DNA from 3 places in the Arthrobacter sp. ok909 genome. Region 2 is predicted to be linked to each of the others. Evidence: predicted binding sites of a transcription regulator. Region 2 holds the regulator's gene; each other region holds the start of a gene.
What was found. The regulator HrcA, encoded in region 2, represses chaperone genes, less so after heat shock. The targets are predictions, from matches to a motif close to TTNGCACTCGNNNNNNNCGAGTGCNAA.

Region 1: the regulator HrcA is predicted to act here: its motif matches at 4,663-4,689, upstream of groES (co-chaperone GroES).
Region 3: the regulator HrcA is predicted to act here: its motif matches at 6,472-6,498, upstream of BLR03_RS02265 (FmdB family zinc ribbon protein).

What each region holds. Positions count from the first base shown of each region.
Region 1 is NZ_FNJS01000009.1:144,690-154,368, forward strand. It holds gene BLR03_RS09855 (glutamate--cysteine ligase) at 100-1,251, opposite strand; gene BLR03_RS09860 (shikimate 5-dehydrogenase) at 1,582-2,415, shown strand; gene BLR03_RS09865 (class I SAM-dependent methyltransferase) at 2,431-3,663, opposite strand; gene BLR03_RS09870 (hypothetical protein) at 3,730-4,242, shown strand; gene groES (co-chaperone GroES) at 4,845-5,141, shown strand; gene groL (chaperonin GroEL) at 5,222-6,832, shown strand; gene BLR03_RS09885 (acyltransferase family protein) at 7,092-9,146, shown strand; gene BLR03_RS09890 (DUF389 domain-containing protein) at 9,248-9,679, opposite strand, start outside.
Region 2 is NZ_FNJS01000008.1:50,574-60,252, reverse strand. It holds gene lepA (translation elongation factor 4) at 1-684, shown strand, start outside; gene hemW (radical SAM family heme chaperone HemW) at 730-1,968, shown strand; gene BLR03_RS08550 (DUF4870 domain-containing protein) at 2,104-2,523, opposite strand; gene BLR03_RS08545 (DUF3097 domain-containing protein) at 2,659-3,507, opposite strand; gene hrcA (heat-inducible transcriptional repressor HrcA) at 3,837-4,850, shown strand; gene dnaJ (molecular chaperone DnaJ) at 4,929-6,056, shown strand; gene BLR03_RS08530 (16S rRNA (uracil(1498)-N(3))-methyltransferase) at 6,059-6,832, shown strand; gene BLR03_RS08525 (GerMN domain-containing protein) at 6,859-7,752, opposite strand; gene BLR03_RS08520 (flavin reductase family protein) at 8,247-8,762, shown strand; gene BLR03_RS08515 (hypothetical protein) at 9,039-9,242, shown strand; gene BLR03_RS08510 (PhoH family protein) at 9,441-9,679, shown strand, end outside.
Region 3 is NZ_FNJS01000002.1:7,034-16,712, reverse strand. It holds gene BLR03_RS02310 (ABC-F family ATP-binding cassette domain-containing protein) at 1-872, opposite strand, end outside; gene BLR03_RS02305 (GatB/YqeY domain-containing protein) at 869-1,339, opposite strand; gene BLR03_RS02300 (hypothetical protein) at 1,365-1,733, opposite strand; tRNA gene BLR03_RS02295 (tRNA-Ala) at 1,868-1,940, opposite strand; gene BLR03_RS02290 (SDR family oxidoreductase) at 1,987-2,895, opposite strand; gene BLR03_RS02285 (hypothetical protein) at 3,016-4,038, opposite strand; gene BLR03_RS02280 (GNAT family N-acetyltransferase) at 4,157-4,777, opposite strand; gene galU (UTP--glucose-1-phosphate uridylyltransferase GalU) at 4,783-5,700, opposite strand; gene BLR03_RS02270 (5-formyltetrahydrofolate cyclo-ligase) at 5,807-6,445, shown strand; gene BLR03_RS02265 (FmdB family zinc ribbon protein) at 6,595-6,852, shown strand; gene BLR03_RS02260 (RcpC/CpaB family pilus assembly protein) at 7,392-7,988, shown strand; gene BLR03_RS02255 (AAA family ATPase) at 8,200-9,679, opposite strand, start outside.

The DNA.
Region 1 (9,679 bases), on a different contig from region 2:
CCGCCGCGGTTCGCCCGAAAATGGTTCGGCTGGGGCGCCGTTAGCGCCGGCGTCGCCTGCCATTGTCCGCTCCCGCGGACGCTACACCTCGCGCCGGAGCTAGGCTTCCGGCCCCTGCCGCATCTGCTTGACGAGGTCCAGGACGACGGCGCGCAGGTCCCCGCCGTGCTCGGCGGCTACCCGGCGCTGGCGCTGGTAGCCGGCGCCGCGCTGGATGATCTTCTCGACGTCGGCCAGTTCGGCGCTGCAGCCCAGTTTCGCCGCGACGGGCTCGAGCCGCTTGAGCGTCTCGCGGAGGTGCTCAGTCACGAGCTGCTCGTTGCCCTCGGCGTCGAGGATGATGATCGCGTCCAGGCCGTACCGGGCCGCGCGCCATTTGTTTTCCTGGACATGCCACGGCGGCATGGTGGGAATGGTGCCGCCGTTGTCCAGTGTTGTGGAGAATTCGTCCACCAGGCACTGGGTCAATGCGGCGATGGCCCCGACTTCCTCAAGGGTGGCCAGGCCGTCGCAGATGCGCATCTCGATGGTGCCGAAATGCGGGACGGGCCGGATGTCCCAGCGGATCTCGGACAGGGTGTCGATGACCCCGGTGGTGAACATGTCCTGGACGTAGGCCTCGTAGTCTTCCCAGCGGGCGAACTGGAACGGCAGCCCCGCGGTGGGCAGCTGCTGGAACATGAGGGCGCGTTGCGAGGCGTAGCCGGTGTCTTCGCCGCCCCAAAAAGGGCTGGAGGCGGAGAGGGCCTGGAAATGCGGGAAGTAGTTGACCAGCCCGTCCAGCACCGGAAGGACCTTGTCCCGGCTGTCCAGTCCGATGTGGACGTGGACGCCGTAGATGACCATCTGCCGGCCCCACCATTGCGTCCGGTCGATGAGCTTCGCGTAGCGTTCCTTATCAGTCACGGGCTGCAGCTGGGGCGGGCTGAACGGATGACTCCCGGCGCAGAAGACCTCCACGCCCATGGGGTCGGTGACCTCGCGGACCGCGGCCAGCGAACTGTTCAGGTCGGCTTTCGCCTCCGCCACGGTGGTGCAGACTCCGGTGACGAGTTCCACGGTATTCAGCAGCAGCTCCTGCTTGATGTGCGGGTGCTCGTCGTCCTCGTTGAGTTCGGGATGCCTGGCAGCGACTCCGCGGAGCACCTGGTTCGCCACGGAGGCCAGTTCGCCGGTCTCGGCATCGACGAGGGCCAGCTCCCATTCCACGCCAAGAGTCGACTGCCTGGATGAAGCGAACTCGATCTTCATGTGGTCCCTTCACTGTTCTGCTGTCCTGGCCGTCGTCCTGGCGGGAGTGCGCTGGCAAACACCCTCGGACGTGCCCCTGCACGCGGCACCGGCGGTGTCGCGTGCCATTTCCCGCCACAGCGCCCGCCGGGCGACTGGCAGGGCTACGGGTGGTCCAAGTCTAGTGCAGGGTCTGGCCCCGGACGGCGGCCAAAGTTACCGCTGATGCGTGAGTGTATTCACAAACGCCGCTGGTCAGGGGAGGCTCCGGCGCCGGGCGTCGTTGAGGTTCGGGCCCGGGCTCGGGCGGGGCTGCCGGGGAGCGGGCCGCTCCTGGCGTTTAATGGAGCTGTGCCCATTCTGAACAAAGACATGACCCTGTGCATCTCGCTGTCGGCCCGGCCGAGCAACAACGGGACACGCTTCCACAACCATCTGTACGAACAGCTGGGCCTGAACTGGATCTACAAGGCCTTCGCCCCCACCGATCTCGCCCAGGCCATCGCCGGAGTGCGAGGACTCGGCATCCGCGGCTGCGCGGTGTCCATGCCCTACAAAGAGGACGTGATCGCCCTGGTGGACGTCATGGACCCCTCCGCGAAGGCCATCGATTCGGTCAACACCATAGTCAACGACGGTGGCCGGCTTACCGCCTATAACACCGACTACACGGCCATCGAGCAGCTCCTGCAGCGCAATGCCGTCCCGACGGACTACTCGGTGCTGGTCCTGGGCTCCGGTGGCATGGCCAAGGCCACTGTCGCCGCGCTGCGGGATGCCGGCTTCAAGGACGTGACGGTCGTGGCCCGCAACGAGGACACCGGACGCGGCCTGGCCGAGCTGTACGGGTTCGCCTGGAGCCCGGACCTGGGCTCCGCAAGGTCCGGAACGGGCACGGCCGACATGATCATCAACGTGACACCGGTCGGCATGGCCGGCGGGCCGGACGCCGACGCGCTGTCCTTCCCGCAGGAGGCCATCGACGCCGCAAAGGTGGTCTTCGACGTCGTCGCCCTCCCCGCAGAGACGCCGCTCATCAAGGCCGCCCGCGCGGCCGGCAAAACCGTGATCACCGGAGCCGAGGTAGCCACGATCCAGGCGCTGGAGCAGTTCGTGCTCTACACCGGGATTCGGCCGACCGACGAGCAGATCAAGGCCGCCGAGGAGTTCACCCGGGCCCAGTAGCCCCGGCCGCGCGAGTTAGACGGGCTCCACCGATATGGCCACCCGGTCCTCGCCGATCCTGGTGAGGACCAGGGTGGCCGATTTCTTGCCCCTGCTCTTGGATCCTGCCGGTTTTCCGCCGGGCAGGAGCTGCTTGCGCAGCTCTTCCGGGGTGACGGCTGTGCCGCGCTTCTTGATGTCCAGGACGCCGATCCCTTGGTCCTTGACCCAAGCCTTGAGCGCCTTGACGTTGAACGGCATCACCTCCAGGACCCTGTAGGCCTTGGCGAACGGGGTCTCGCGCAACTCCGGGGCGCAGATGTAGGCGATGTGCTCGTCCACGAGGTGCCCGCCCAGCTGGAGGGCGACGTCGGCCACGAGTCCGGCGCGGATGACCGCACCGTCGGGCTCGTACAGGTAGCCCTCCACCGGGCCCACGGGCGCCGCCGGGCCGGCCCCGAAGTCCTCGCCGCTGGTGAGTTCAGCGGCACCGAGCGGCCCGAGGACGAGGGCCGCGCGCCGGACGCCGGGGCGCCGCACAGCGTTGAACCACAGCGCCACCTCGGTGACGTCCCCTCCCACGGAGACCCACTGCGCCTCACAGTCCGCCGGCACGGAATCGTGCGGCATGCCCGGTCCCATCTTGACGCCGACGGCGCGCCCGGAGCCGGCCAGCGACTCGACGAAGGACAGCGGCGGAGAAAAGTCCTCCGGATCCCAGATCCGTTTCGTTCCCGAAGTGGACGTGGTGCGCCGGGCAGGGTCCAGCCAGACGCCGTCGACCCCCTCAAGGGAAACCGCGGTGGCATCGGAGTGGACCACGGTGGCGTTGCGGAAGGGGATCAGGTTCATCGTGGCGCAGGCAGCCGTGGTCTCGTCCATTTCCACCGCGGTGACCACGAGATCCATGGACGCCAGGGCCATGGCATCGGCACCCAGCCCGCAGCCGAGGTCCGCGACATGGCTGATTCCGGCCTCGACGAACCGCTGCGCGTGCCGGGCCGCCACCGTGAGCCGGGTGGCCTGCTCCAGGCCGGCCTTGGTGAAGACCATCTGCCGGGCGAACTCACCGAATTTGGCCTCGGCCTTGGTCCGCAGCCGGGACTGGGTAAGCACCGCCGAGACCAGCTCGGGGGAATGGCCGGCCTTGCGCAGCGCCGCGGTGAGGCGGAAGGCCTCGTCCTCGCGGTACGGGCCCAGCGACGCCAGCAGCTCCCAGCCCTCGGGCGTGAGGATCGGGGCAATGTGTTCCTGCGGTGCGTCAGTCATGCCTTCCAGCGTAGTTCAGCGCCGCGGGCACGCTGCGACCGGACCGCGGGGACTAGGCTTGACGACATGGAAGACAGCGGTACAGGCGACAGCACGTCAGAGGAAACATCCGGGCAGAATACGGACGGGCAGGACGACTACGGGCGGGACGCCGCTGAGCAGGACGCCGCTGGGCAGGGCGTGGACGGGCGGGACGACGCCGGGCGGGACGACGACGGGCGGGTGCGCCATAGCCACCAGCAAGGACTGGCCCGCTACGCAAAGCCGGCGATCATCGCCGGAGCGGTGATCGCTGTCGTGTGCATCGCGCTGCTGGTGATCATCTTCTTCCTCGATTCCTTCAACGCGACGGTCTACTCCGTCGGCGGCAAGAACGTACAGGACGCCACGGACGAGGCCCGGGCCATCCGCGACACCTATGCCACGGCCAGGCTCGGTGGCATCATCTTCCTCATCGCCGGCGTCCTGCTGGCTGGCGCCGGAGCACTGGTGATGTACCGGCATCGGAACGACGAAGGCAGTGACCGCGACGACGAAGAAGGCGAAGACGTGGACTTCGAGGACCTCGCCGGCGAGTAAGCGCACGCCCAAGGCCCCGTGGACCCAGCGGGCCCGGTAGATGGACATGCCCCTCGCTCGGCGCGGGCAGAGAGCATGATGCCGATGTGTCCGCTGGCTGCAGCAAAGAATGGGCAAGTCCCGCTGGGCAGCCCGCATGCGTTGGGCATGTCCTCTCGGACAGCCAGCGTGCGCCGGACATGCCCCCCGCTTGGCGCGGACCGGGAGCATGATGCCGAAGTGTCCATTGAACATCGCCGAGAACGGGCATCTCCCACTGAGCAGCCCGCATGCGTTGGGCATGTCCTCGTGAATGGCCGCTACCCGTTGGACATGTCCGTCCCCTGGGGCAGGCAGAGAGCATTTTGCCGAAGTGTCCCTTGGCCGGAGCAAAGAATGGGCATGTCCCACGCGGGGGAGTTGTTCACCCGAGATGAATTTCTGGCACTCGCCTTGACCGAGTGCTAACCATTTACATAGAGTCGTAATTAGCACTCTCCCTAGGAGGGTGCTAACACCTGAAGCTTCACAGCCAGGCTGCTGCCGGCACCGCGACGACGGTCTGTACGCCATGGCATCACTGCTTCATAGTCCACGAATTTGCTGACGAATAGGAGAGGTCCTTGTCGGTCTCTATTAAGCCTCTTGAGGATCGTATTGTTGTCCGCCCGCTCGAAGCCGAGCAGACCACGGCTTCAGGCCTGGTTATCCCGGACTCCGCGCAGGAGAAGCCGCAGGAAGGCGAAGTTGTTGCAGTAGGCCCCGGCCGCTTTGACGACAACGGCAACCGCGTTCCCGTGGACGTTGCCGTCGGCGACGTCGTTATCTACTCCAAGTACGGTGGAACCGAAGTCAAGACCGGCGGCACGGAGTACCTCGTACTCTCCGCCCGCGACGTTCTGGCGATCGTCGTAAAGTAACTCTCTTGGTCCCCCGCGCAGCCGATCCTTCGCCTTGAACGGATCAGTTGCGCGGGGTTCTGTCTTGAAAGGACAAAACCATGGCAAAGCAGCTTGCGTTTAACGACGCTGCCCGCCGGTCGCTTGAAGCCGGCATCGATAAGCTCGCCAACACCGTCAAGGTCACGCTGGGCCCGCGCGGCCGCAATGTCGTGCTGGACAAGAAGTGGGGCGCTCCCACGATCACCAACGATGGTGTGACCATCGCCCGTGAAATCGAGCTGGACGACCCCTATGAAAACCTTGGCGCGCAGCTTGCCAAGGAGGTCGCCACCAAGACCAACGATGTTGCCGGTGACGGCACCACCACCGCCACCGTGCTGGCCCAGGCCCTGGTCAAGGAAGGCCTGCGCAACGTTGCGGCAGGCGCCGCCCCGGGCGAGATCAAGCGTGGCATCGAGGTTTCGGTCGAGGCCGTTGCTGCCCGCCTGCTGGAAAACGCCCGCCCGGTCGAAGGCACTCAGGTTGCCAACGTTGCCGCCATCTCCGCCCAGAGCGACGAGGTCGGCGAGCTCCTGGCCGAGGCGTTCGGCAAGGTCGGCAAGGATGGTGTGATCACCATCGAGGAATCCTCCACCACGCAGACTGAACTGGTCCTCACCGAGGGCATGCAGTTCGACAAGGGCTACCTGTCCCCGTACTTCGTCACGGACGCGGAACGCCAGGAAGCTGTCCTCGAGGACGCCCTGATCCTGATCAACCAGGGCAAGATCTCCTCGGTGCAGGAATTCCTGCCGCTGCTGGAAAAGGCGCTGCAGAGCTCCAAGCCGCTCTTCATCATTGCCGAAGACGTCGAGGGCGAGGCCCTGTCCACGCTCATCGTCAACCGCATCCGCGGCACGCTGAACGTCGTCGCCGTCAAGGCCCCGGGCTTCGGCGACCGCCGCAAGGCCATGCTGCAGGACATCGCGACCCTCACGGGCGCACAGGTTGTCTCCCCGGAGCTGGGCCTGAGCCTGGATTCCGTGGGCCTTGAGGTGCTCGGCACCGCCCGCCGCATCACGGTCACTAAGGACAACACCACGATCGTCGACGGCGCCGGTTCGGCCGAGGACGTCGCCGCGCGTGTTGCCCAGCTGCGCGCCGAACTGACCCGCACGGATTCCGACTGGGACAAGGAAAAGCTGCAGGAACGCCTGGCCAAGCTGGCTGGCGGCATCGGCGTGATCAAGGTTGGCGCTGCCACCGAGGTTGAGCTGAAGGAAAAGAAGCACCGCATCGAGGACGCAGTGTCCTCGACCCGCGCTGCCCTTGAAGAAGGCATCGTCGCCGGTGGCGGGTCCGCCCTCATCCACGCGCTGAAGGCCCTCGACGAGGACGCAGCTGTCCAGGCTCTCGAAGGTGACGCGGCTGCCGCCGTCGGCATCGTTCGCCGGGCCTTGACCCAGCCGCTGCGCTGGATCGCCCAGAACGCCGGCTTCGACGGCTATGTGGTTGTTGCCAAGGTGGCAGAATCCGCCGTCAACCAGGGCTTCAACGCCAAGTCCGGCGAGTACGAAGACCTGATCGCCGCCGGCGTGATCGACCCCGTCAAGGTGACGCGTGCGGCTCTGCGCAACGCGGCTTCCATCGCTGCACTGGTCCTCACCACTGAAACCCTCGTGGTGGAGAAGCCGGCCGACGAAGACGAGCACGCAGGCCACCAGCACTAATTTCGGCCCGCACAGGGGACGGCCCGGCAACTTGCCGGGCCGTTCCTTTTGTGCCCGGGGACTGCCGCGAAAATGCTCCCGAAGTGCGGCAGGTCCCGCCGCGACTCAGCCGCGACGTGCTGCCTCCCTGCTGGCAATTCACTGGAAACTCACACCTTGGCATGACTGAATAGGGTTCTATGCCCACCGCGACGATTGGCCATGAACATCACGGTTGGATAACATAGACGTTTTGGTTACCGGTTTGAGGGGTTTTTCTATGACACAGCAAAGAACCCTACCCGCGCCTGCCCGATCCGACGGGGCGCCCCAGGCCGGCCGAAAGTCCACCTTCAGGCCCGAAATTCAGGGCCTCCGGTCCCTGGCCGTGCTGATGGTCATGAGCTACCACATCTGGTTGGGCCGGGTCTCCGGCGGTGTGGACGTGTTCTTGCTGATCTCGGCGTTCCTCATGACGCTGCAGTTCGTCGGCCGTTACGAGCAGGGCCGGCCCATGGCCCTACTCAAGCATTGGCTGCACCTCTTCCGGCGCCTCGTCCCGGCTGCCGTCACCGTCATCGTGGCCGTCATTGCCGCAAGCATCCTGTTCCTTCCCCGGACCCGCTGGCTGGAAGTGATCTCGCAGGGCTGGGCCTCCCTGTCCTATGTCGAGAACTGGCTCCTGCAGTCCCAGGCCACGGACTACTACGCTTCGGACCACAGCCAGGCCAGCCCTTTCCAGCATTTCTGGTCCCTCTCGATCCAGGGGCAGATTTTCATCCTGTGGCCCCTAATCTTCGCGGGAGCCGCACTCGTCGCCAAGCGCTTCCGGCTCCGCTACCGCGTGCTGCTGTGCTATATCTTCGCCTTGATTTTCCTCGGTTCGCTGATCTACTCGGTCCTCTTCACTAAGGCGGAGCAGACGGAAGCGTACTTCGATACCGGTGCGCGGCTATGGGAGTTTGCGCTGGGCACCCTGGTGGCTCTGGCCCTTCCCTCCCTGCGGCTTCCCCGGAGCTGGCGCCTGGCGCTCGGCTGGCTGGGCATTGTGGCCATGCTCAGCTGCGGCCTCCTGCTCAATGTCCAGGCCTCCTTCCCCGGTTTCGTGGCACTCTGGCCCACCTTGGCCGCGGCCTGTGTGATCGTCGCCGGCCAGACCGGCAGCAAGCTGGGCGTTGACCGCTTCCTCAGCTCGGGGCCCCTGGTCCGGCTGGGGGACATGTCCTACGCCTTGTACCTGTGGCACTGGCCCGTCCTGGTCATCTCGCTGACCGCGACGGACAAGGACCGCGCGGGGCCGATTACGGGCAGCATCATCGTGGCCGTTTCGATGGTGCTCGCATACGTCACCACCCGCTTCATTGAGAAGCCCTGGCGCGGGTGGAAGTGGCCCGAGCTCAAACGCCGCCGCGCCCTCATTGCCATCGCCGCGGCCGCGGCCATCGCTGCCGTGCCGCTGGCGGCCTGGCAACTCCAGATCAACTACGCCCTTGCCGCGGCGTCAAGCCAGGCCTGGGTCAATAATCCGGGTGCACGTTCGCTGGACCCGGCCTACGTCGGCGGGGCCGACAAATCCGCTCCGCTCCTTCCCACCCTCGCCACCGCGGCTGATGAATGGCCCCGCTACGCGGGCGGCTGCACGTCGGATGAGAAGGCCCTCACCAACATTTGCACCAACGGCAAACAGAACGCCGCCAAGACCGTGGTGATCATCGGCAACTCGCACGCCCACGTCTGGTCGACCCCCATTCTCACTCTGGCCGACAAATACGGGTGGAAGGTCGAAGCCATCACCAAGGGTTACTGCCCTGTGACGGTCGGCCCGGCCCCCGGCCTCTCGGACGGCTGCCTGGACTTCAACAAGGACACCCTCAAGAAGGTGCTGGCCATGAAGCCGGACCTCGTGGTGACAACCAGCACCCGGACCGACCCGGATCCGACGTCCACCGAGTTCATGGACCCGGGGTGGGTTCCGCCGATCAAGGCCATCAACGATGCCGGCATCCCCGTCGTGGCGCTGCGCGACACCCCGCGCATGCACGAGGCCGTCCCGGCCTGCCTGGAGAAGAACCCCAACAACTACTCAGCCTGCGGATCGACGACGGCGGAGAACTACCAGCCCGCGTCGCCCGATGCCTCCGTGGCCGCGCAGCTCCCGGCCACCAAGTTTCTGGACTTCAGCCAGTACTTCTGCCAGGACGATGTCTGCCCGGCCGTCATCGGCAACGTGATGGTCTACAAGGATGACAACCACGTCACCAGGACCTACATGGAGAGCCTCACGCCCTACTTTGAGACCCAGTTCCTGGCCGCTACGGGGTGGAACACCCAGTGAGAAACCTGCTGCCGTTGCCTAACTGACTGGTTGACCGCCGGCGCGGCCGCCAACCAGTCTGTCAGTCAGTCCGTCAGCACCGGGCCGTCAGCCTTGGTCTGTCATCGCTGGGTGCCCGCAGACTTGCGCCGCAGCGTAGCGTCCGGCGGCAGCCGCTTGGCCACCACGCGGTAGAAGAGCAACACCCCGACGCCGGACACCACAATCCCCACCAGGTTCAGGAACAGCTGAAGGGCCGAGCCGGCCGCCTTCTGATACTCGCCCAGGACCAGGGCCACGGCCACAAATCCCGCCGCCGGCACAGTGGTGACGGAGATAAACACGCCAATCAGCGCCGCCGAGCGCCGGCTGATCACCGAGAGCATCCCGGCCGTTCCAGCCAGCACCGCGACAATCAGCGAATACGGCCCAGGATGGTAGATGAATTCAACCGCTGAACCGTGGTCCAGTGCGTCCTTGGGAAACAGCCCGAGCGGTACGGACAGCCACGCGGTCAGGGCGGCAGCCAGCATCGCGAGCGGAAATCCGACGCC
Region 2 (9,679 bases):
GAGGACAAGAAGGTCGTCCACGTCACCAATCCCAGCGAGTACCCCACCGGCAAGGTCGCCGAGGTCCGCGAGCCCATGGTGGCCGCCACCATCCTGGCACCCAACGAGTTCGTCGGCGCCATCATGGAGCTGTGCCAGAGCAGGCGCGGCGTCATGGGCGGCATGGACTACCTCTCCGAGGACCGGGTGGAAATCCGTTACCGCCTGCCGCTGGCCGAAATCGTCTTCGATTTCTTCGACATCCTCAAGTCCAAGACCCGCGGCTATGGCTCGCTGGACTGGAAGGCCGACGGCGACCAGGTCGCAGACCTCGTCAAGGTCGACATCATGCTCCAGGGCGAACAGGTGGACGCGTTCTCCGCGATCACGCACCGTGACAAGGCCTACGCCTACGGCGTGATGATGACCGGGAAGCTGCGCGAACTCATCCCGCGGCAGCAGTTCGAGGTGCCCATCCAGGCCGCGATCGGTTCGAGGATCATCGCCCGGGAGAGCATCCGCGCCATCCGCAAGGACGTGCTCGCCAAGTGCTACGGCGGTGACATCACCCGAAAGCGCAAACTGCTGGAGAAGCAGAAGGAAGGCAAGAAGCGCATGAAGATGGTGGGCCGCGTCGAGGTTCCGCAGGAAGCCTTCATCGCCGCCCTCACCACGGACGAGTCCAAGGACAAGGCCAAGAAGTAGCGGTGCTTGCCATGACTGTTGTTGCTGTGCCGGCAGGCCGGGCCTGTGCCTAGCGTCCTTCCCCTCGGCGACCCGGCGCCGTCGGACGGGCTCCTGCCCGCCCAGGCGGCCGAGGGCGCTGCTCGCCGCGCCTTCGGGCTATACGTGCACATCCCGTTCTGCGCGGTGCGCTGCGGGTACTGCGACTTCAACACCTACACCGCGACCGAGCTCGGCGGCGGGGCCTCCCAAGACGCCTATGCCGCCACCGCGATCGCCGAGGTGGAATTCGCCGCCCGCGTCCTGAACAATTCCGGCGTGCCCCAACGCCCGCTCAGCACCGTCTTCTTCGGCGGCGGCACGCCCACGCTCCTGCCGGCGGAGGACCTGGCGCGCATTCTCACGGCTGCGATCGGGGCCTGGGGCCTGCAGCCCGGCGCCGAAGTGACCACGGAAGCCAATCCGGATTCCGTCACCCCGGAATCCCTGCAGCTGCTGGCCGACGCCGGGTTCACCCGCGTCTCCTTCGGCATGCAGTCGGCCGTGCCGCACGTCCTGAAGGTCCTGGACCGCACCCACACGCCCAGCCGGGTGCCCGAGGTGGTGCAGTGGGCAAGGCAGGCGGGCCTCGCGGTCAGCCTTGACCTGATCTACGGCACGCCGGGGGAATCCTTGGATGACTGGCGCTACTCGCTCGAGACCGCCCTGTCCTACGGCCCCGACCACATCAGCGCCTACGCCCTGATTGTCGAAGACGGCACCAAGCTTGCGGCGCAGATCCGCCGCGGCGAGGTGCCGGAAATCGACGACGACGACCACGCCGCCAAATACGAACTCGCCGACGAACTGATTTCCGCGGCCGGGCTCGCCTGGTACGAGGTCAGCAACTGGTCCCGCACCCCCGAACAGGCCTGCCGGCACAACCTAGCCTACTGGCGGGGGGACGACTGGTGGGGCATCGGCCCAGGGGCGCACTCGCACGTCGGGGGCGTCCGCTGGTGGAACGTCAAACACCCCACCGCCTACGCCAACCGTCTCGGCACCGGCGCGTCGCCGGCCGCCGGACGGGAAACGCTGGACACCGAGACCCGCAACGTGGAGCGGGTCATGCTCGAGGCCCGCCTGAACTCCGGGCTGGACATCCCGAGCCTCGGCGGCTTGGGGGACACTGGCAGGCACGCGGTCGCCGGGCTGATCGCCGACGGCCTGGTGGACCCAGCGGCCGCCTTCAAGGGGCGCCTGGTCCTCACGCTCAAGGGCCGGCTCCTGGCCGACGCCGTGGTCCGCAGGATCCTGCCGGACTAAGGCGCTGCCCCTCTGCCCCGGGGGCCCCGCCGCAGCCGGGCGGTGGATATAGGCCGTGGATACACAAAGAGCCGGCCGCTGCCCCTTGGGGCAGCGGCCGGCTCTGCTGATTTGGGCCGTGTGTTTGGGGCCGGGCTATTTGATCCAGCGCAGGTTGAACTCGTAGCGGTGCGGCTGGCCGCGGTTGACATGGATACCCGCCGCCACCGAAAAACAGGTCACGGCGATCCAGATCACCGTGGCGAGGACGGCAAAGAGGTTGCCCACCACGGGAATGAAGACCAGCAGATTGGCGAGCACGGCCGCGATGGTCGGCGGCAGGGTGAAGTTGAGGGCTTCCTTGGACTCCTGGGCCGTGAACGGGCCACGGTCCTTGAAGATCAAGTAGATCAGCAGCGACGGCACGCAGCCCAGGATGCCGCCGAAGTGCGCCAGCGTGGCCCACTGCCGGTCCTCGCCGGCCGTCAGCGGCAGCGCATTTGCCGGAACGCCATGGTACGGGGGCTGGCCATGGCCGGCCTGGTTGCCCGTGTGTTCGCGTGCGTTATCTGCCACGGTGAAGCCCTTCGGATTGCGGTGATGCGTTGCTGCCTGGGTTGTGCCTGGAATAGCCGGGACCGCGCTGGGAGCGCGGCCGCCGTTTCAAGAATACTTGCTTGGGCGCGTAAATGGAGATCACGGAGCGGCTGGCTACGGCACAGTAAGGAAGTCAATGACCTCTTCGACGCGGCCCAGCAGGGACGCCTCCAGATCGGCGTAGCTGCGGACGGCGCCAAGGAGCTTCTGCCAGCCGAGGCCGATGTCCTCCTTGGTGGAGTGGGGCCACCCGAACGCCGTCAGGATGCCGGTTTTCCAGTCCACGCCGCGGGGGATCACGGGCCACCGCTCAATCCCCAGGACCGCGGGCCGGATGGCCTGCCACACGTCTACGTAGGGGTGGCCCACAATCAGGACGTTGCCGGCGGCACCCGGCGAAGCCATGACGGCGTCGGCGATCCGCGACTCCTTGGAATCGGGCACCAGGTGGTCAACCAGCACGCCCAGCCGGCGTCCCGGACCCGGGCGGAACTCGGCCACCGCGGCCGCGAGGTCGTCAATGCCGTGCAGCGGCTCGACGACGATTCCCTCCACCCGGAGGTCATCGCCCCAGACCTTCTCCACGAGTTCGGCGTCGTGCTTGCCTTCCACCCAGATCCGGCTGGCCTTGGCTACCTGTGCGCGCTGTCCCGCCACCCGGACCGAGCCCGAAGCCGTGCGGCCGGGCCCGGCGGCCGGTGCCGCCTTCGGCGCTGGAGGCATCAGCCGGATCGGCTGCCCCTCCAAAAGGAAGCCAAAGCCGAGGCGGAAGGACCGGGACTTGCCCCGCCGGTCCTCCAGCGACACCACGTGCATGCCGCCGGACTTTTCCACCCGGGTTACGGCGCCCACCCAGCCGGACTGGACCTCCTCGAGGACCATCCCGCGTTCCACCGGGACTTCCGGCAACTGCGTCTTGGCGGGGGCGGACAGGTCCTGGGGCCCCCAGTTCTGGTACGACATCTCTACACGCTTACTTTGCACTCGGAATGTACGGCGGTCGGTGGAACTCTCCGGGGCCCGAAGGGGCCCGAACCGGACCACAGGGGGCGGCAACGGTAGCGGCTGCCGCGGTTCCCGCGCCGTCGTGACGGAACCTCGTGATCCCGCAGGCAACGCCCGGAGCGAATCCAATGCTAACAACGCGGCGACTCATATTAGACTGGTTAGCACTTAGGCATGTCGAGTGCTAACCCCTGTCCGGTCACGGACCGCCCCCGCACCACGCGGGGACGCGAACCAAACGGTCCTGGGGCGGCACCGGCTGCGGGACCGTCGATTGGAGGTGGAGCGTGAGCGAACCACGCAAACTCGAAGTGCTGCGCGCCATCGTGGAGGACTACGTCCATTCCCGCGAGCCAGTCGGGTCCAAGGCGCTGGTTGAACGGCACCATCTTGGTGTTTCCAGTGCCACGATCCGCAATGACATGGCCGCACTGGAAGACGAAGGCCTCATCACGGCACCGCACACGAGCGCCGGCCGGATTCCCACGGACAAGGGCTACCGGCTCTTCGTCGACCAGATCTCGGCCGTCAAGCCGTTGTCTCCGGCCGAGCGCCGGGCCATTCAGGCGCTGCTGGAAGGATCAGAGGACCTCGACGACATCCTCGACCGCACCGTGCGGCTCCTGTCCCAGCTCACTAACCAGGTCGCCGTCGTGCAGTACCCGCTGCTCAGCCGCGCCCGGGTGCGGCACATCGAATTCGTGCTGCTGGCGCCCCGGAAGGTCCTGGCCGTCCTGATCGCGGACACCGGGAAGGTGGAGCAGCGCGTGATCGACGTCGGCCAGGAGATTGCCGACGACGCGCTGGCGGAGTTGCGCACCCGTTTCCTGGCCAGCCTCTCCGGAACCCCGCTGAGCCTGATGCCGCAACTGCTGCCCGCCGTCGTGGCGAGCGGCCCGCCGGCGCGCCGCGGCGCAGCCCAGGCCCTGGCCCGCGGCCTCGAGGCCTTGGCCACGAGCAGCCGCGAGGAGCGCATGGTGATGGCCGGCACCGCCAACCTGGCCCGCTCCAACGTGGACTTCCCGCTCAGCATCGGCCCCGTGCTGGAGGCGCTCGAGGAGCAGGTGGTCATGTTGCGCCTGCTCAGCGAAATGGCCGAAGACCCGCGCGGTGTCACGGTCAGCATCGGCCGGGAAAACCCCTACGACGGCCTCGCAGAGGCCTCGGTGGTGGCCACCGCCTACGGGCCGGATGCCACGGCCAAGGTCGGCGTCCTGGGGCCCACCCGGATGGACTATCCCACCACCATGGCCGCCGTCCGCGCGGTGGCCCGGTACCTTTCGAGGATCCTGGGGCCCTGACCGGCCCGGGACCGAACGCTACTTTTTGCCCGACAGGCAGTGCCCCACCGGCAGAACAACAAGGAAGAGATACACACTTTGAGCAGCCACTATGACGTTCTTGGAGTCTCCCGCGACGCAACGGGGGAGGAAATCAAGAAGGCCTACCGGAAACTGGCCCGGACCCTGCACCCTGACGTGAACCCGGGGGAGGACGCCTCGGACCGGTTCAAGGCGGTCACCCACGCCTATGAGGTCCTTTCCGATCCGCAGAAGCGCCGGGTCTATGACACCACCGGCAATGAGAACGGCACCGACAACGGCTTCGGCGGCGGCAGCTACTCCGGCCAGGGCTTCGCCTTCCAGGACATCTTCGACACTTTCTTCGGCGGCGGCGGCCAGGGCGGCCCCACGTCCCGGATCCGCCGCGGTCAGGACGCGCTGATCAGCGTACGGATCGACCTCCGCGACGCCGTGTTCGGCGTCAACAAGAAGCTCGAGGTCGACACAGCCGTCATCTGCCCCACGTGCGAGGGCTCCTGCTGCCGCGAGGGCAGCCACCCGGTGCGTTGCGACATCTGTGGCGGCAGCGGCCAGGTCCAGCGCGCCGTGCGCTCCATCCTCGGCCAGGTCATGACGTCCGCGCCCTGCGGCTCCTGCGAGGGCTTCGGCACCGTCATCAAGGACCCCTGCAACGAGTGCAGCGGCCAGGGCCGGATCCGCAGCCGCCGTTCCCTGACTGTCAAGGTCCCGGCCGGCGTTGCCACCGGCACCCGCATCCAGCTGTCCGGCCAGGGCGAGGCGGGCCCCGCCGGCGGACCGGCCGGTGACCTGTACGTCGAGATCCGGGTCAACAATGACCCCACCTTCGTACGCGACGGCGACGACCTCCACGCCAGCCTCAACATCCCCATGACTTCCGCGGCACTCGGCGCAGAACTGACCCTCGACACCTTTGACGGGCAGCAGGAAATCGATGTCCGGCCGGGCACCCAGCCGGGCGAGATCATCACCCTGCGCGGCCTCGGTGTCACGCACTTGCGCGGCAACGGCCGCGGCGACCTGAAGGTGCATCTGCAGGTCGAAACGCCGGCCAAGCTCGACGCCCATCAGGAAGACCTGCTCCGACAGCTCGCCAAAGCGCGCGGGGAACAAAACCATCCGGGGAAGCTCGCGGCCAGCCACGGCCTCTTCGCGAAACTGCGTGAACGCCTGGGTAGCATGTAGCGGTGAGTAACCCGGTCTTCTTCACCCCCCCAGGCACCCTGGACCAGCAGGTCCCCGGCTCGGCCTTCGTCCTCGAAGGCGCCGAGGCCCGCCACGCCATCACAGTCAAGCGGCTCGCGGTCGGGGAGGCCGTGGATATCGCCGACGGCGCCGGCAAGCGCCTGACCGGCACCGTCGCCGCCGTCGCTGCCGGCGAACTGACCGTCGAGTGCCTGGACCTCCTGACGGAGCCGCAACCCGCGATCCGGCTGGTTCTGGTCCAGGCCCTCGCCAAGGGCGACCGCGACGAACTCGCGGCCGAAACCGCCACCGAGTTGGGCATCGATGCCGTCATTCCCTGGCAGGCCGAGCGGTCCATCGTGCGGTGGAAGGCCGAACGGGCCGCGAAGGCGCATGCGAAGTGGCAGTCGGTGGTGACCGCGGCCGCCAAGCAGGCCCGCCGGGCCTGGATCCCGGAAGTCCGGGCCGCCGTCGACGGTGCCGGGCTGCAGGCGGCCGTGGCAGCCGCGGACCTCGCGGTCATCCTGCACGAGGACGCCGTCCGCCCCCTGCGGCAGGTACTTGAGGCCTGGCTGGACAGTGCGGCGCCCGGCGACGACGGGCCCCGTGAAGTTCTGCTGATCGTGGGCCCGGAAGGCGGCATCAGCCCGCGCGAGGTCACCCGGCTGTGCGACGCGGGGGCCGTGACTGCCCTGCTGGGCCACCATGTGCTGCGCTCCTCCACGGCAGGGCCCGCCGCCACCGTGCTGGCCAGCGACATTTTCGGACGCTGGTAGCCGTTAGCGTGACTATTTGACCGTGATTATTTGACCGTGAAGCCGCGGGTGTCGGTGAACACTTCCCTGGAGCTGTCCGCGGGGTCCACCTGGGACACGCGGACTTCATAGCGTCCCGGGCCGAGGTTCACGGACAGGGTGAACAGCCCGGACTGCGCGGAATCGGCCGAAGCCGTCGCGTTGCCATTGAGGTAGGCGGATTTGGCGTTATCGCCGTCCACCTTGAGGATTTCCCAGCGAAGCTTCCCGCCTTGAACGGTGCTCCGGCCGCTGATCTTGACGGACCCGTCAGCGACGGACGTGCCTTCCTGCGGATCAATGATCCACACGGGGGCGACCATCCCGGCACTTCGCGACGTCGGAGCGCCGAGCCGGACGTGATTGAAGGCGACATAGTCCGTATGCCCGTCGACGAGCACCACCACCTGGACCTGCTGGCCGGAATCGATCAGGCCCGCGCTGGCGGCCGCTGCCGTCGCGGTGTAGATGAGCTGCTGGATGGCGCGCTCGGCCATGGCCGCGTCCACGTTGCTGTTGAAGGCATCCGCCGAGACATCCACCGTGATCACGTTCTTGCCGGAAATCGACGTCGACAGCTTCTTCGGATTCTGCCACGGCGTGAAGAAGTCCGGGTCGAGCGGCTTCTGGGACATCATCACCCGCAGGGCGCGCGTGACCGGGTTGTCCTGATCCGGAACGTCACGGAACTCGCGGTACAGGAACGCGTTGTCGTTGCTCCGCCCGATCCAGTACACCGGGGCTTTGTTCGAGGTCTGCGCGGTCTCCAGCGGAGCGCTGGTGGTGGGGGCGCCCGACGCCGCGTCCGGAACCAGCTCCGACGGGCTGCTGGAATTGGTGATGCCGCCCTGAGGAGTCGCCACGCAGCCGGACAGAAGGAGGGCGGCGGGCAACACGAGCACCAGCGCGACGCGACGGACACGTCCCGCTGCTGACTGTTGAACCTCACGCTGCCTGATGTTGCTGTCCCTTCGTGTCCCACGCCGCGCTGGGCGGCAACGATCCGTTTTGTGGGCGGCATGGACCGCCGGTGGCTGTCCATCCTTGGCCTGCCGGGCGCCCGGCCCGGAGCCCTGGAGGACAGCCGAATTCCAGCATGGCACACGGGCCCGGGGCGAAAGTGCGGTTTGGGGGCGCCCGGCGGAACTGCAACGGGAACGATATGAGGCCGATGCGAAGTTGATACATAATGTCGGGAACCATGCCCCGGCGGGCAGCGGCTGGCACGAAAGACGGCGTCGAAGTCAGTGTCTTATGCCGGCGCTGCGACAGGTTTTTTACGTCATGCTTCGGTCCGTGACGCGTTGCGTCGCAGCGCGACTGTGCGTTTCAGCCGGGGTTGGGAAGCGGCGTCCAGGGTGGTTGATTGAGGGCACAGACTTCGAAAGGACCCGCCATGACGGAACATTCTGACCTCAGCCCGCGCCGGCTCCGGACCATCCTGGGACACTTCGCCACCGGCCTGACCGTGATCACCGCGGCAACGAAGGACGGTCCCGCCGGCTTTACGTGCCAGTCCTTTTCCTCGCTGTCGCTGGAACCTGCCCTGGTGTCCTTCAGTCCTGCGCGGACCTCCAGCACCTGGCCACTGCTGCGCGAGGCGGGCCGGTTCACCGTGAACATCCTCCCGGTCGAACATCAGCACCTCGCGGCGCAGTTCGCCCGTTCGGGCGCAGACAAGTTCGCCGGCGTTGACCACTCGCCGTCGCCGCTGGGGAACCCTGTCCTGGAGCGCGCGCTGGGCTGGGTGGACTGCGAACTGCACCAGGAGTACGACGGCGGGGACCACACGATTGTTGTCGCCGCGGTCCGTGCCCTGAGCGCCCGCGCCGACGCCGAGCCGCTGCTCTTCTACCGGGGCAGCTATGTTGGCGTCCAATCCCGGGCAGGCGTGCTGGAGAGCGTGGGATGACCATGCTGAGGTCGGCATCGCGCCGCGGGGGTCGCCGCGGAACCCCACTGCCGGAGACTATCGACGCGTGGGTTTTCCCTGAAGACTGGGGCTCAATAAAAGTCGGATCCAGTGTCGAAGTGGTCAGCTCGGCTTACCACTCCTACGTGGGTCGCATCGACGCCAGGACGCCCGACTCAGCAGTCGTCCGGGTCGTCAGTGCAGGGGGGTCCATGGACGCCGGATGTACGGGCATCGCGACGGCATCCGTCTGCGCGTCATCCCTGGGGGTACGGCATGAGCGCCGTGTGGATCGTCGTGGCGTGCGGTCTCGTGCTGGCGGCCGCCGGCGTGTGGGCAGTCTGGTCCCTGATGACGGAGGCACCCGCCCGGCCGGTCCAGGAGGACGCTCCGGAGCCGGACAGCGCCGACCAGTCCTTCCCGCGGACAGGGGCCCACTGGCTTGATGGTTACGTCATCTTCGGGAACACCTACAACTAACGGCGACATCCTGGTGCGCCTCAGCGCCCCGGCACGCGGGCGGCGCCGGACCCTGACCGGCGTCGGGCGCGCCGCGCTGGCGTAAGATGGAAGGACCCGGTGACCCCGGCCGCGGACGGTGCGAACCGCCGTCGGCAGGGATCACGGGGACCGACCATATTCATACTGGAGGGGACCAGAGGCCCGCGGGCCAACACCATGACTGAAGCAGCGAACGGCAAGGCCCGGTTCAGCGCCGGAGAGCGCACCGCAGGGGAATTCCCCCACTCCCTACCAGGGTTGCGGACGGAGGTGGTCTTGTTCGACGACTCAGAGCAGATGGTCCAGTCGCTGGGCAGCCATGACGAAGCCCTCCGGTTCATCGAAAATCAGTACCCTGCCGTTGACTTCCATGTCCGGGGGAACGAGCTCGCGATCAGCGGTCCGGCCGCCGACGT
Region 3 (9,679 bases), on a different contig from region 2:
AGCCCGCGGCTGGCGGCCTTGGTGGCCTCGCGGCGGTCGGCGATGCCCTCTGCTTCGAAGGCCAGAAGCTCGGATTCATGGACGAACTGCGCCTCGAGCGTCTTGAGCCGGAACTGCTTCTGGACAACGTACTCAGCGAAATTTCCCGGGTACTCGTGCAGGTGGAAGTTTTCCACCTCAATGATCCGGGTGACGACGGCGTCAAGGAATTTCCGGTCGTGCGAGACGATGATCGCAGCGCCCTTGAAATCGCGGAACCAGCTTTCCAGCCATTCGACGCCGGCCACATCCAGGAAGTTGGTGGGCTCGTCGAGAAGCAGGACGTCCGGGCCCTCCAACAGGATCTTGGCCAGGGCGGCGCGGTTTCGCCAGCCGCCGGACAGTTCGTCAATCGAGCAGGTGCGGTGGGCCTCGCTGAACCCCAGCGTGGTCAGGACGGTGTCGATGCGCCGCGTGTAGTCCCATCCGTCGAGGCGGTCCATGTCCTCGAACAGCTCGGCCTGACGCCGGATCAGCCGGTCGAGTTCGGCGCCGTCAGGGTCCGCGGCAATGGCCGCGTCAATAGCCGCGAGCTCGGCCTCGGCAGCCTTGATGTCGACGAACAGGCCGTCAAGTACCTCAAGGATTGTCGCCTCGCCGTCGAGCTCGGAAAACTGGGAGAAGTACCCCACCCTGGTTCCCTGTTCCACGGTGACCGTTCCGGCGTCCGGGGAGACCTGGTCCAGGATCAGCTTGAGGATGGTCGTTTTGCCGGAGCCGTTCTTGCCAATCAGGCCCACCCGGTCTCCCGGTTCGAGGCGGAAGAACGCCTCGCGTAAGATTTGTGCGTTCTCGAAGCGGACCCCGACGTCATGCAGCCGGATCAGGCTCATTGCTGCGAGAGACGGTTGCGCACGATTTCGCTCACGGCTTTGCCGTCAAATCGTCCGGCCACCTTGGCGGTGACAGGCTTCATCACTGCCCCGAGCTGGCGAAGGGACAGTTCGACGCCCTCGGCCTTGAGTGCGGCGATGGCCTCGTCCACGATCGTCTCGACCTCCGCCGCGGTGAGCGCCTTAGGCAGGTAGGCCTCGATCACCTCGGCCTCGGCGATCTCGGCGGCGGCACGTTCGGCTTCACCGGCTTCGGTGTAGATGCGGGCCGTGTCGCGGCGTTTGGCGGCTTCCTTTTGCAGGAGGGAAGTCACTTGCGAGTCGTCCATGACAATCGGCGTCTTGCCCGACTTCTCCCGGGTTTCGATCTCGCCCAGGACGTTGCGCACAGTGGTGAGGGCAACCTTGTTACGGTCCTTCATGTGGCTCACGACGTCGGCGTGCAGGCGTTCTTTCAGGGTGGTCATTGTTCTCCTCGTGTCACCTACAAGGCTAACGGCAGAACCCGTTGGCCCCGATCGCCGAGAGAATCCGCTGGGCTTCCTCGTCCGAGACAACCGGGACGTCGCCGTTAGTGAATGCCGCCTTTGCCGCGGCGATGAGCTGGTCCGCCGACGATTGCCCCAGCAGGCGCCCGCACAGGCCGCGGGCCGTCTCGACTGCGTGATCGTTCGACAGGCGCGGGTTGATCCGGGCGAAGGCGGCCAGGAGCGCGTCCTGCTGGGCCGGGTTCGGTTTGGGAAGCGACGCCGCCAGCCCCGTGGACCTGCTGCCGGCGGTCGGTTCTGAAGTGGGGGCGGCGGAGCAGGCGGCCAGCAGAAGAGCCAGCAGAACCAGAGCGAGCGAGAGGGTGTTCTTCATGGTTCGTGGCCTTGTCTACAGTGGATTTCCGCCCTGGTTTGCGGCACTGGATTCCGGCGCTGGCGTGGCTGTCGCGGGCTGCAACGTTCACAGGGCCGCCACGGCAACTGTTCCGCCGGGCCGCCCATCAACTGTGGAGCTAAGGAGATTCGAACTCCTGACCTCTTCGATGCGAACGAAGCGCTCTACCAACTGAGCTATAGCCCCGAAGCAACGCCGGTCCTGTCGGAACGGCGTTGCCGGTGTCCCTAGGCTACAAACTATCTGCGTGGTTTGCCAGCCAGCCACGGAATGTCTCGGTACCGTGTCGCGCTTCCGGCTCCAGATTGAGCCCTGCGCGCAGGTAGCGGCCCATCGCCCCCGGCAGCGGCAGGCGCACCAGACGGCCCTTCGCGCCGGTGGCCCGTTGCCATTCCCGGGCGAAGTCGGCCATGTCCCTGGCTTCCGGGCCGCCGATGGTCAGCACGCGGTGCCGCGGGCGCCCCGATTCAGGCGTGGGTGCCGTCGCCGTCTCCGGCTCCGGCGCCCGGCCGCGCCCCGGATCCGGTGCGGGCTCCAGGGCGGCCTCCAGGAGCACCGCACCGACGTCGGCCGGTGAGACGGGCTGGAACCCGGCGCCCCTCACCACCGGGATGACCCTGACCTTTGATCCGGCGCCGAACTTCATCGCCAGCAACGAGTGAAACTGAGTGGCCCGCACCACCACCGTCTCGAGCCCGGACAGCTCGTAGACGTGCTCCTTCGCCGCCTTCGAGCGGTAGAAGGCATGGCTGCTGCGATCACAGTTCACGATGGAGAGCATCACGGCCCTGGCCGTGCCCGCCTCCTGGGCGGCGGCCAGAAGCCGCGCGCCGCCGTCGGCGAAGTTCCTGCGCGCTTTCCCGGAGCGTCCCTCCAGGCAGTCGATCACGACGTCGGCCCCAGCCAGGGCGGCCGCGAGCCCGTCCCCCGTCGTCACGTCCGCGCGGAAGTATTCGGCTCCCCCGACGTTGCCGGCCGTGTTGGTGTCGGCGGCGATGCTATCGGCGGTGGTACTGCCGGCGGTGCCGGCCCCGAGTGGGTGGCGGCTCAGCACGGCCACGGAATGCCCGGCGTCGAGAGCCTGACGCACCACCTCACGGCCCACTTGGCCGGTTCCACCGGCGACGCAGATCCTTGTCATGACCAGAGGCTACCGCAGCGGCCCGTGCAGCGCTCCCTGCCGGGGCGCTGCGGGGAAAGGAAAACCCCGGACAGCCATCATTGGCTGCCCGGGGCAGAGACTCCGGAAGAACGGAACGAGTCAGGCGCGTCGCCGTTGAAGAACGTCGTCGAGGTTGCTCAACGCGCTCTGGGCCTTGCTGAGCTGCTTCGTCTCGGGATCGTCGGCGATCCGGGGATCGGAGCCGGCCGGCCGGGCCGAGGCCTGCTTGAGCGACGGCTTGCCGACCGCTTTTGGTGCCTGGGGCAGGTCCAGCGGCTTGGGGGCCGCGCGTTCGGCCTTCGGCGCTTCGACATACGTGGGTTTGGGAACGTCCACGGGCTCCCAGCTCGCGCCTTCCGCAGGTGCCGTCGATGCGACTGCCACAGCTGCCGCGGTGTCGCCCGAGGCTGCCGCTTCGGCCAGGGCTGCCTGGCGGAGATCCAGTGCGGTGAGCGGCTTGGGCGACGGTTCCGGTGTGGAGCGGTCCGCTTCGGCGTCGAAGAGCGGACTCTCGGGCCGCACGCCGGGGCGCTCCGCAGGAAGGGACGGGGTCTCGTCGGGCACCGACTTGCGCACAGGCCTGTGCGCCGGGCTGCCCATGGCTGCACGGAATGCGGCGTTCATTTTCCGCCGGCGGTCGCGGACAGCCAGACGGCGGAGCACTGCCACGGACGCGACGGCGCCCACCAGGGCTGCCACCGGCAGCCATCCGGATCCGACGCCGAACAGTCGAAGGAGCGCGGACACCACGCCGGTGAGCAGGGAGAGCATCCCGGCCAGCGCAAGCATAAGCCGGCCCCAGCGAATCCTGAACGCCGGGGAGGCGGCCGCGGCCAGCGGGCTTGCACCGCGTGTTTCCGTTGGCGTCTCCCCAGGCCCTGCGGTGCCGCCGACAGGTTCTGCGCGCCGGGTGATGTTCATGGGCTTCTCCTGCTGCGCCGCCATTTTCATAACCTTCCCCGCTTGTGGGTCTACTGGTTCTATGTCGATGACGTCCGCCAGGAATTCGCCTGCAGGCTGCAGCTGGTGGCGCCCGTTCCGCAGAACGTAGGGCGCCACCCATACGATCCAGAGCGCAACAGCAATGACAAGGATCACAGAGCTGCTAAGAGGGAAGTCCACACCCAAAACCGTATGAGGTATATGGGGTGCTAGGCCGCATTGTCAGGGGTGTGTCGCGGGCGCGCCGGCAATTGGTCCGGGCCGGGGCGTAGTGGCTGGTCAAGCGGCTATCACGGGCTCACGCCGGCCGACTCCGCAACCACCGGGCGAGAAGGCCTTCCGGCACTTCCTCAGCCGTGAGCGCGAAGGTGCGGTGGTCGGCCCATTCACCGTTGATGTGCAGGTATCGGGGCCTGAATCCTTCGTCTCGGAACCCGAGTTTTTCCACCACTCGCAGGCTCGGCCCGTTTTCCGGCCTGATGTTGATTTCCATCCTGTGCAGGCCAAGGGTTCCGAAGCAGTAATCCGTCGCCATGGCCACGGCGGTGGGGGCAATCCCCCGGCCGGCCCGGTCCTTGTCGACCCAATAGCCCAACGTCGCCATCATGGCCGATCCCCACACGATCGAGGACACCGTCAGCTGCCCCACGATCACAGGCTTCTCGTGACCGGGCCTCCATTCGGCGATCACGAACGGCAGGGCCGTGGCCTGTGCGGCCTGGGCCTTCAGCGACCGCACCATCTGCCGGTAATCCGGCAGACCGCCGCCGGGGACCGGGTTTGATGCCTCCCAGGGGGCCAGCCACTCGCAGTTGCGTGACCTAAGCGCTGTCCACTCTTTGCGGTCGCGGTACCGGATAGGGCGCAGCACGATGTCGCCGCTCTCCAGAGTCACCGGCCAGGTGAAGCTGCCCCCCACGGGAATTACTTGGCGAGGCTGGGGGTAAGGCTGGACGCGAAGCCGGGCAGCCATTCGCGCAGGCCCGGGCCGAGGTCCTCGCTGTCGCAGGCGAGCTGGACACAGGCCTTGAGGTAGCTGAGCTTGTCGCCGGTGTCGTAGCGGCGGCCGCGGAAGACGACGCCGTACACACCGTAGCCCTCGCCGGTGCCGCTGGAGAGTTCCTGCAGCGCATCCGTCAGCTGAATTTCGCCGCCGCGGCCCGGCGCGGTGCGCTCGAGTACTTCAAAGACGGCCGGGTGCAGGACGTAGCGGCCAATGACCGCGAGGTTTGACGGGGCGTCCTCGACGTCGGGCTTCTCCACGAGCTGCTTGACGCGGACGTACTCTTCACCGGCGATCGCCTCGACGTCGGCGCAGCCATAGGCGCTGATCTGGGACGGGTCCACCTCGATCAGCGCGACCACCGACCCGCCGGTTTTGGCCTGGACTTCGATCATGGTGCTGAGGAGCTCATCGCGGGCGTCAATAAGGTCATCGCCCAGGAGCACTGCGAATGGTTCCTGGCCGACGTGCTGCTTGGCCCGGAGGACCGCGTGGCCAAGGCCCATGGGGTCGCCCTGGCGGACGTAGTGGATGTCGCCGAGGTTGCTGGCGGCCTGGATGGACTCGAGCTTGGCCGTGTCACCCTTGGCTTGGAGGGTGGCTTCGAGCGCGGGAACGCGGTCGAAGTGGTCCTCCAGCGCCCGCTTGTTGCGGCCCGTGATCATCAGGATGTCGTTCAGACCGACATTCACGGCCTCCTCGACGACGTACTGGATGGCCGGCTTGTCAACGACAGGCAGCATTTCCTTGGGCATGGCCTTCGTGGCCGGAAGAAACCTAGTACCAAGGCCCGCGGCGGGGATGACGGCCTTGCGGACGGAAGCATTGGGTGTATTCACTCGACTAATCTAACGGAGGGACCAATCATTGCGTAATTATTCGGCCTGCCCCGCGGGCCCCCTGACGTTGCGGAGCAGGCTGCACGATGCAGAGGACGGACCAGTCATGGCGTCAAAAGACGAAATACGCTCCAGCCACAGGGCAAGGCGTGCGGCGCTCCCGTTGGACGCGCTCGATGCCGCAGCGGCAGGCATCGCCCGCCACGGGCTCGAATGGGCATCCGATCTGACCGGCGGCCGCCGGGGTACCTTCGCCGCATATCTCGGCGTGGGCGCCGAACCGCCCACGCTGCCGCTGCTGTCAGCCTTGGTCGATGCCGGGCACCGGGTGCTCCTTCCCGTCTGCGAACCCGAACTCGAACTCAGCTGGGTGTACTGGACTCCGGAATCCGGGTTTGTCCGCAGCCGGTTCGCCCCCATCCAGGAGCCTGTTGGCGAGCGCCGCAGCACCGCTGTGACGCTGGACGCGACCGCAATCTTCCTCCCGGCCACTGCAGTGGATTTCTCGGGCAACCGCATCGGACAAGGCGGCGGCTACTACGACAAGTTCCTTGCCACCCTAGCCGCCCTGTCCTCCGCGTCCGGCTCGTCCGGGTCCGGCGGGGCGTCCGACGCCGTGCCGCTGCCGACCGTCGCCGTCGTCTACGACACTGAGGTACTGCCCGCGGGCAGCATTCCCGCCGAGTCCTTCGACCGGAAGGTCGACGCGGCGCTGACACCGGGCGGGATCATCCGGCTCCGCTGATCCGGGGTCCTGCGAGGGTGATAGAATTAGCACTCAGGCCCTGCGACTGCTAAGACGGAACCCGCCGACAGGTATATCGAAAGATATATCGACCGGGTCCCGACTCGACAGCACGGGACCTGCTCGTTTGTCCCAGAGGAGGATTTCCAGTGCCCACGTATGCATATGCCTGCAAGGACTGCAGCCACGCCTTCGAGATCGTGCAGTCGTTCAGCGACAACTCCCTGACGTCCTGCCCCGAGTGCCAGGGCACGCTGCGCAAGAAGTTCAACAGCGTCGGCGTTGTGTTCAAGGGCTCCGGCTTCTACCGGACCGATTCGCGCGACACCAAGGGCAGCACGGTTGCCCCGGCCCCCGCTGCAGCTCCCGCGCCCGCAGCGGCGCCTGCCCCGGCCGCTGCCAGCTAGGTCCCGGGGCTGCCGTATGCGCAGCCCTGGTGCACCGTTTCCGGACGGCACCGGCCCCCCGTCCGCGTAGCCTCCGGCCGCCGTCCGCGAGCGTTGTTCGCGAAAGACACTGCTGCCATGTCAGCACCGCAGCCGCAGTCCCTGTGCCGTGCAATCGCGCACTAACGCCGGCATGCCGCGGCCCGCACAGTTTTCCTGCCTCCCGTTGTCCACATAGGCAGTTCCGCGACTCCCGCGAGCATGCCAGAGTCCGTAGCGTGGCAGCCATGGCACCCTCACTCAACCCGGCTTCCTGGCCGTCTTTCAAGGCCTCTTCGTTGCCGCCCCGGCCCCGGAACGGAATGATGCCCGCCAGCCGGGCACGCGCTGGGAGCCGCTCGGCCGGCCTGCTTCCGGCCACGTTTCCTTCTGCCGGCGGCTCCACCCGCAATCACCCCCGGCCCGGGAAGCCGCCCCGGCAGCGGTTGCCGCGCGGCAGGACGCCGCGGCGCCGCCTGAGCAACTGGTTGAACCGGAACCGCCGGCTACTGGCGGCGCTCATGTTGTGCATCGCCGCTGGCCTGACTGTTCAGCAGCTAACTCCTGCGCCCGCCGACACCGTCACTGCGTTCGCAGCTGCAGCCGATCTTCCCGCCGGAAAAACCCTGGAACCCGGCGACGTCCGCATGATCAGCATCCCGCCCGGGCTAGTGCCAGCTGGCAGCCCGGACGGCGAAAACGCGTTCGAGGGCAAGCGGTTGGCCGCACCGCTGCGCCAAGGCCAGCTCCTCACCGACGCCCAGATCCTTGGCCCGGGCCTGCTGGCCGGGAGCCCGGCCGGTTCCGCGGCTGTACCGCTCAGGATGGCGGATGCTGCGTCTATCCGGCTGCTCTCCCCCGGACAACTCGTCAACGTGGTGCTCACCGTCGGCAGCGGCTTCGAACAAGCCTCTGAAGGCCGAATCTTGGCCGAAGCCGTCCCTGTACTGTGGACCTCCGTGCAGGGCGGCAAGACGGGCCAGTGGCTGGCCACCGCGGACGCAGACGCGGACGGGCTGATCGTCGTGGCAGCCGCGGACGATCAGGCGCGGCGGTTGGCCGGCGCATCTACCCAAGGCAAGCTGTTCTTCGTGCTTGTGCCGGCAGCGCCGGGGTGAGCAGCTGGGTGACGGGCGTGCTCGCGCCATGGCGAGCGCCCGGATAAGGGCCTGACCGCCCGGCCGATAGTCCGTGCATCGGATGACCGCCGGCTTCGGGGCGAGCGCCCGGCTAAGTCCCTAACCACGCGCCCGGATAAGGGCCTGACCGCCGGCCGCTTGTCCCTGAGGCCGATTGCGTTCGCCGGCTACTCGGCACCGGCCATACATCTCACCCCCAGTGCGGAGGCTTCTGCTCCTGGAGCCACGCGTCGTGGTCGTAATTCTCCGGCTGGTCGCCCCAGCGCCGCGGGTCGTCTTCGGCCGCCTTGTTCGGTAGCACTGCCCCGGCAGCCGTGGCCGGCGCCGCCGCGCGCCGGGACTTCTCCTTTGCCGTCGCCTGGTCCCGCGCTTCTCCTGCGGGCTGCCCCGCGGCCTGCTCCCCCGCCGCCGGTTCCCCGGCAGCCGACCCGGAGTCGCCGTTCGCTTCAGCCGCGGTAGCGCCGGTGCTGTTCTGGATGTCGCCGTCTGCACTCATGCCGCCGGACTCCTTACTGCCTGTACTGCCTGCCATGCCATTGTTGCCGGTCGTTCCTGCACTGTTTGTGGTCCCAGTCTCTGGCCTCAGCAGGGGCGTAGCGCCTGCCTCATGCGCCTCGCCCGGACGCCCGGCAGACTGGGTGGACGCGGTCTCGCGCCCATGAAAATCATCTCGCGCCGGTGCGCGCCCTGAGAAGACGTGGCTTTCCTGGCCCCGGGCGTCGTTGATCGCCAGGTTCTCAATGTCGTCATCGAAAGACCCGTGGGATGCCCGGAGCCGACTGGACACGGCAGGCTTCTCCAACCCGAGGTAGCCGCCAATCCGGTCGGCGCAGGCCGATGGATCAGTGAAGACCTCGATGGTCCACAGCGGCATATAACGCCAGCCAAGCCGCTCGAGCAGTTGCGGCCGGAGCCGGCTCCGTTCGCGGACGCTCATTCGCCGGTAGTGGCCGGTGCCGTCTGACTCAATCGCCACAGGACGGGGAATCTCCGCATCGTCCTGGCCGATCGTGGTCATCGGATCGGCGGCGGCCACCATGTTGAGGACGCCGTCGTACTGGTGCCACACGCGCGCACCGCGGGCCCGGAGCCGGTCACCCAGGTCTGCCACAAGCGGATCAGCGCCGAGCGCCTGCTCGCTGGCGGCCGCCCGGGAAGCGGGGCTGCCTAGATCCGTATTGCCCGCGATCTCGCGGTCCAGTAGTTCGTAGAAATCCACGGCACCATGGCTCAGGCGGCTGACGTCGAGGTCCTCGGGGCGGAAGCAACTGAGCACGTGCAGGGATCGCCGCGCACGCGTCATCGCCAAGGCGAATTTAGCGCGTCCGCCGTCGGCGGAGAGCGGTCCGAGGCTGTGGAGCGTACGTCCGTGCGGCGTGCGCCCATAGCCCGGGGAGAAAATGACGTGGTCGCGGACCAGTCCCTGGGCCCTTTCCAGATCTACCACGCGGAAGGATTCCTCCCCTGCCGTGAAGAAACTGCCAAGCATCGGGTAGTTGGGCAGCTGGGCCCGGATGGCTTCGCCGATCCGGGCGGCGTGACGGAGGCTGCCGGTCACCACAGCCAGCGAGGTCCGGGGACGAAGCCGGGCGTGTTCGAAGACTAGCTCCACCGCACGGTTCACCTCGGCAACTACCGATTCAACGCCGTCGTGGTCGGCGCTGGGCAGC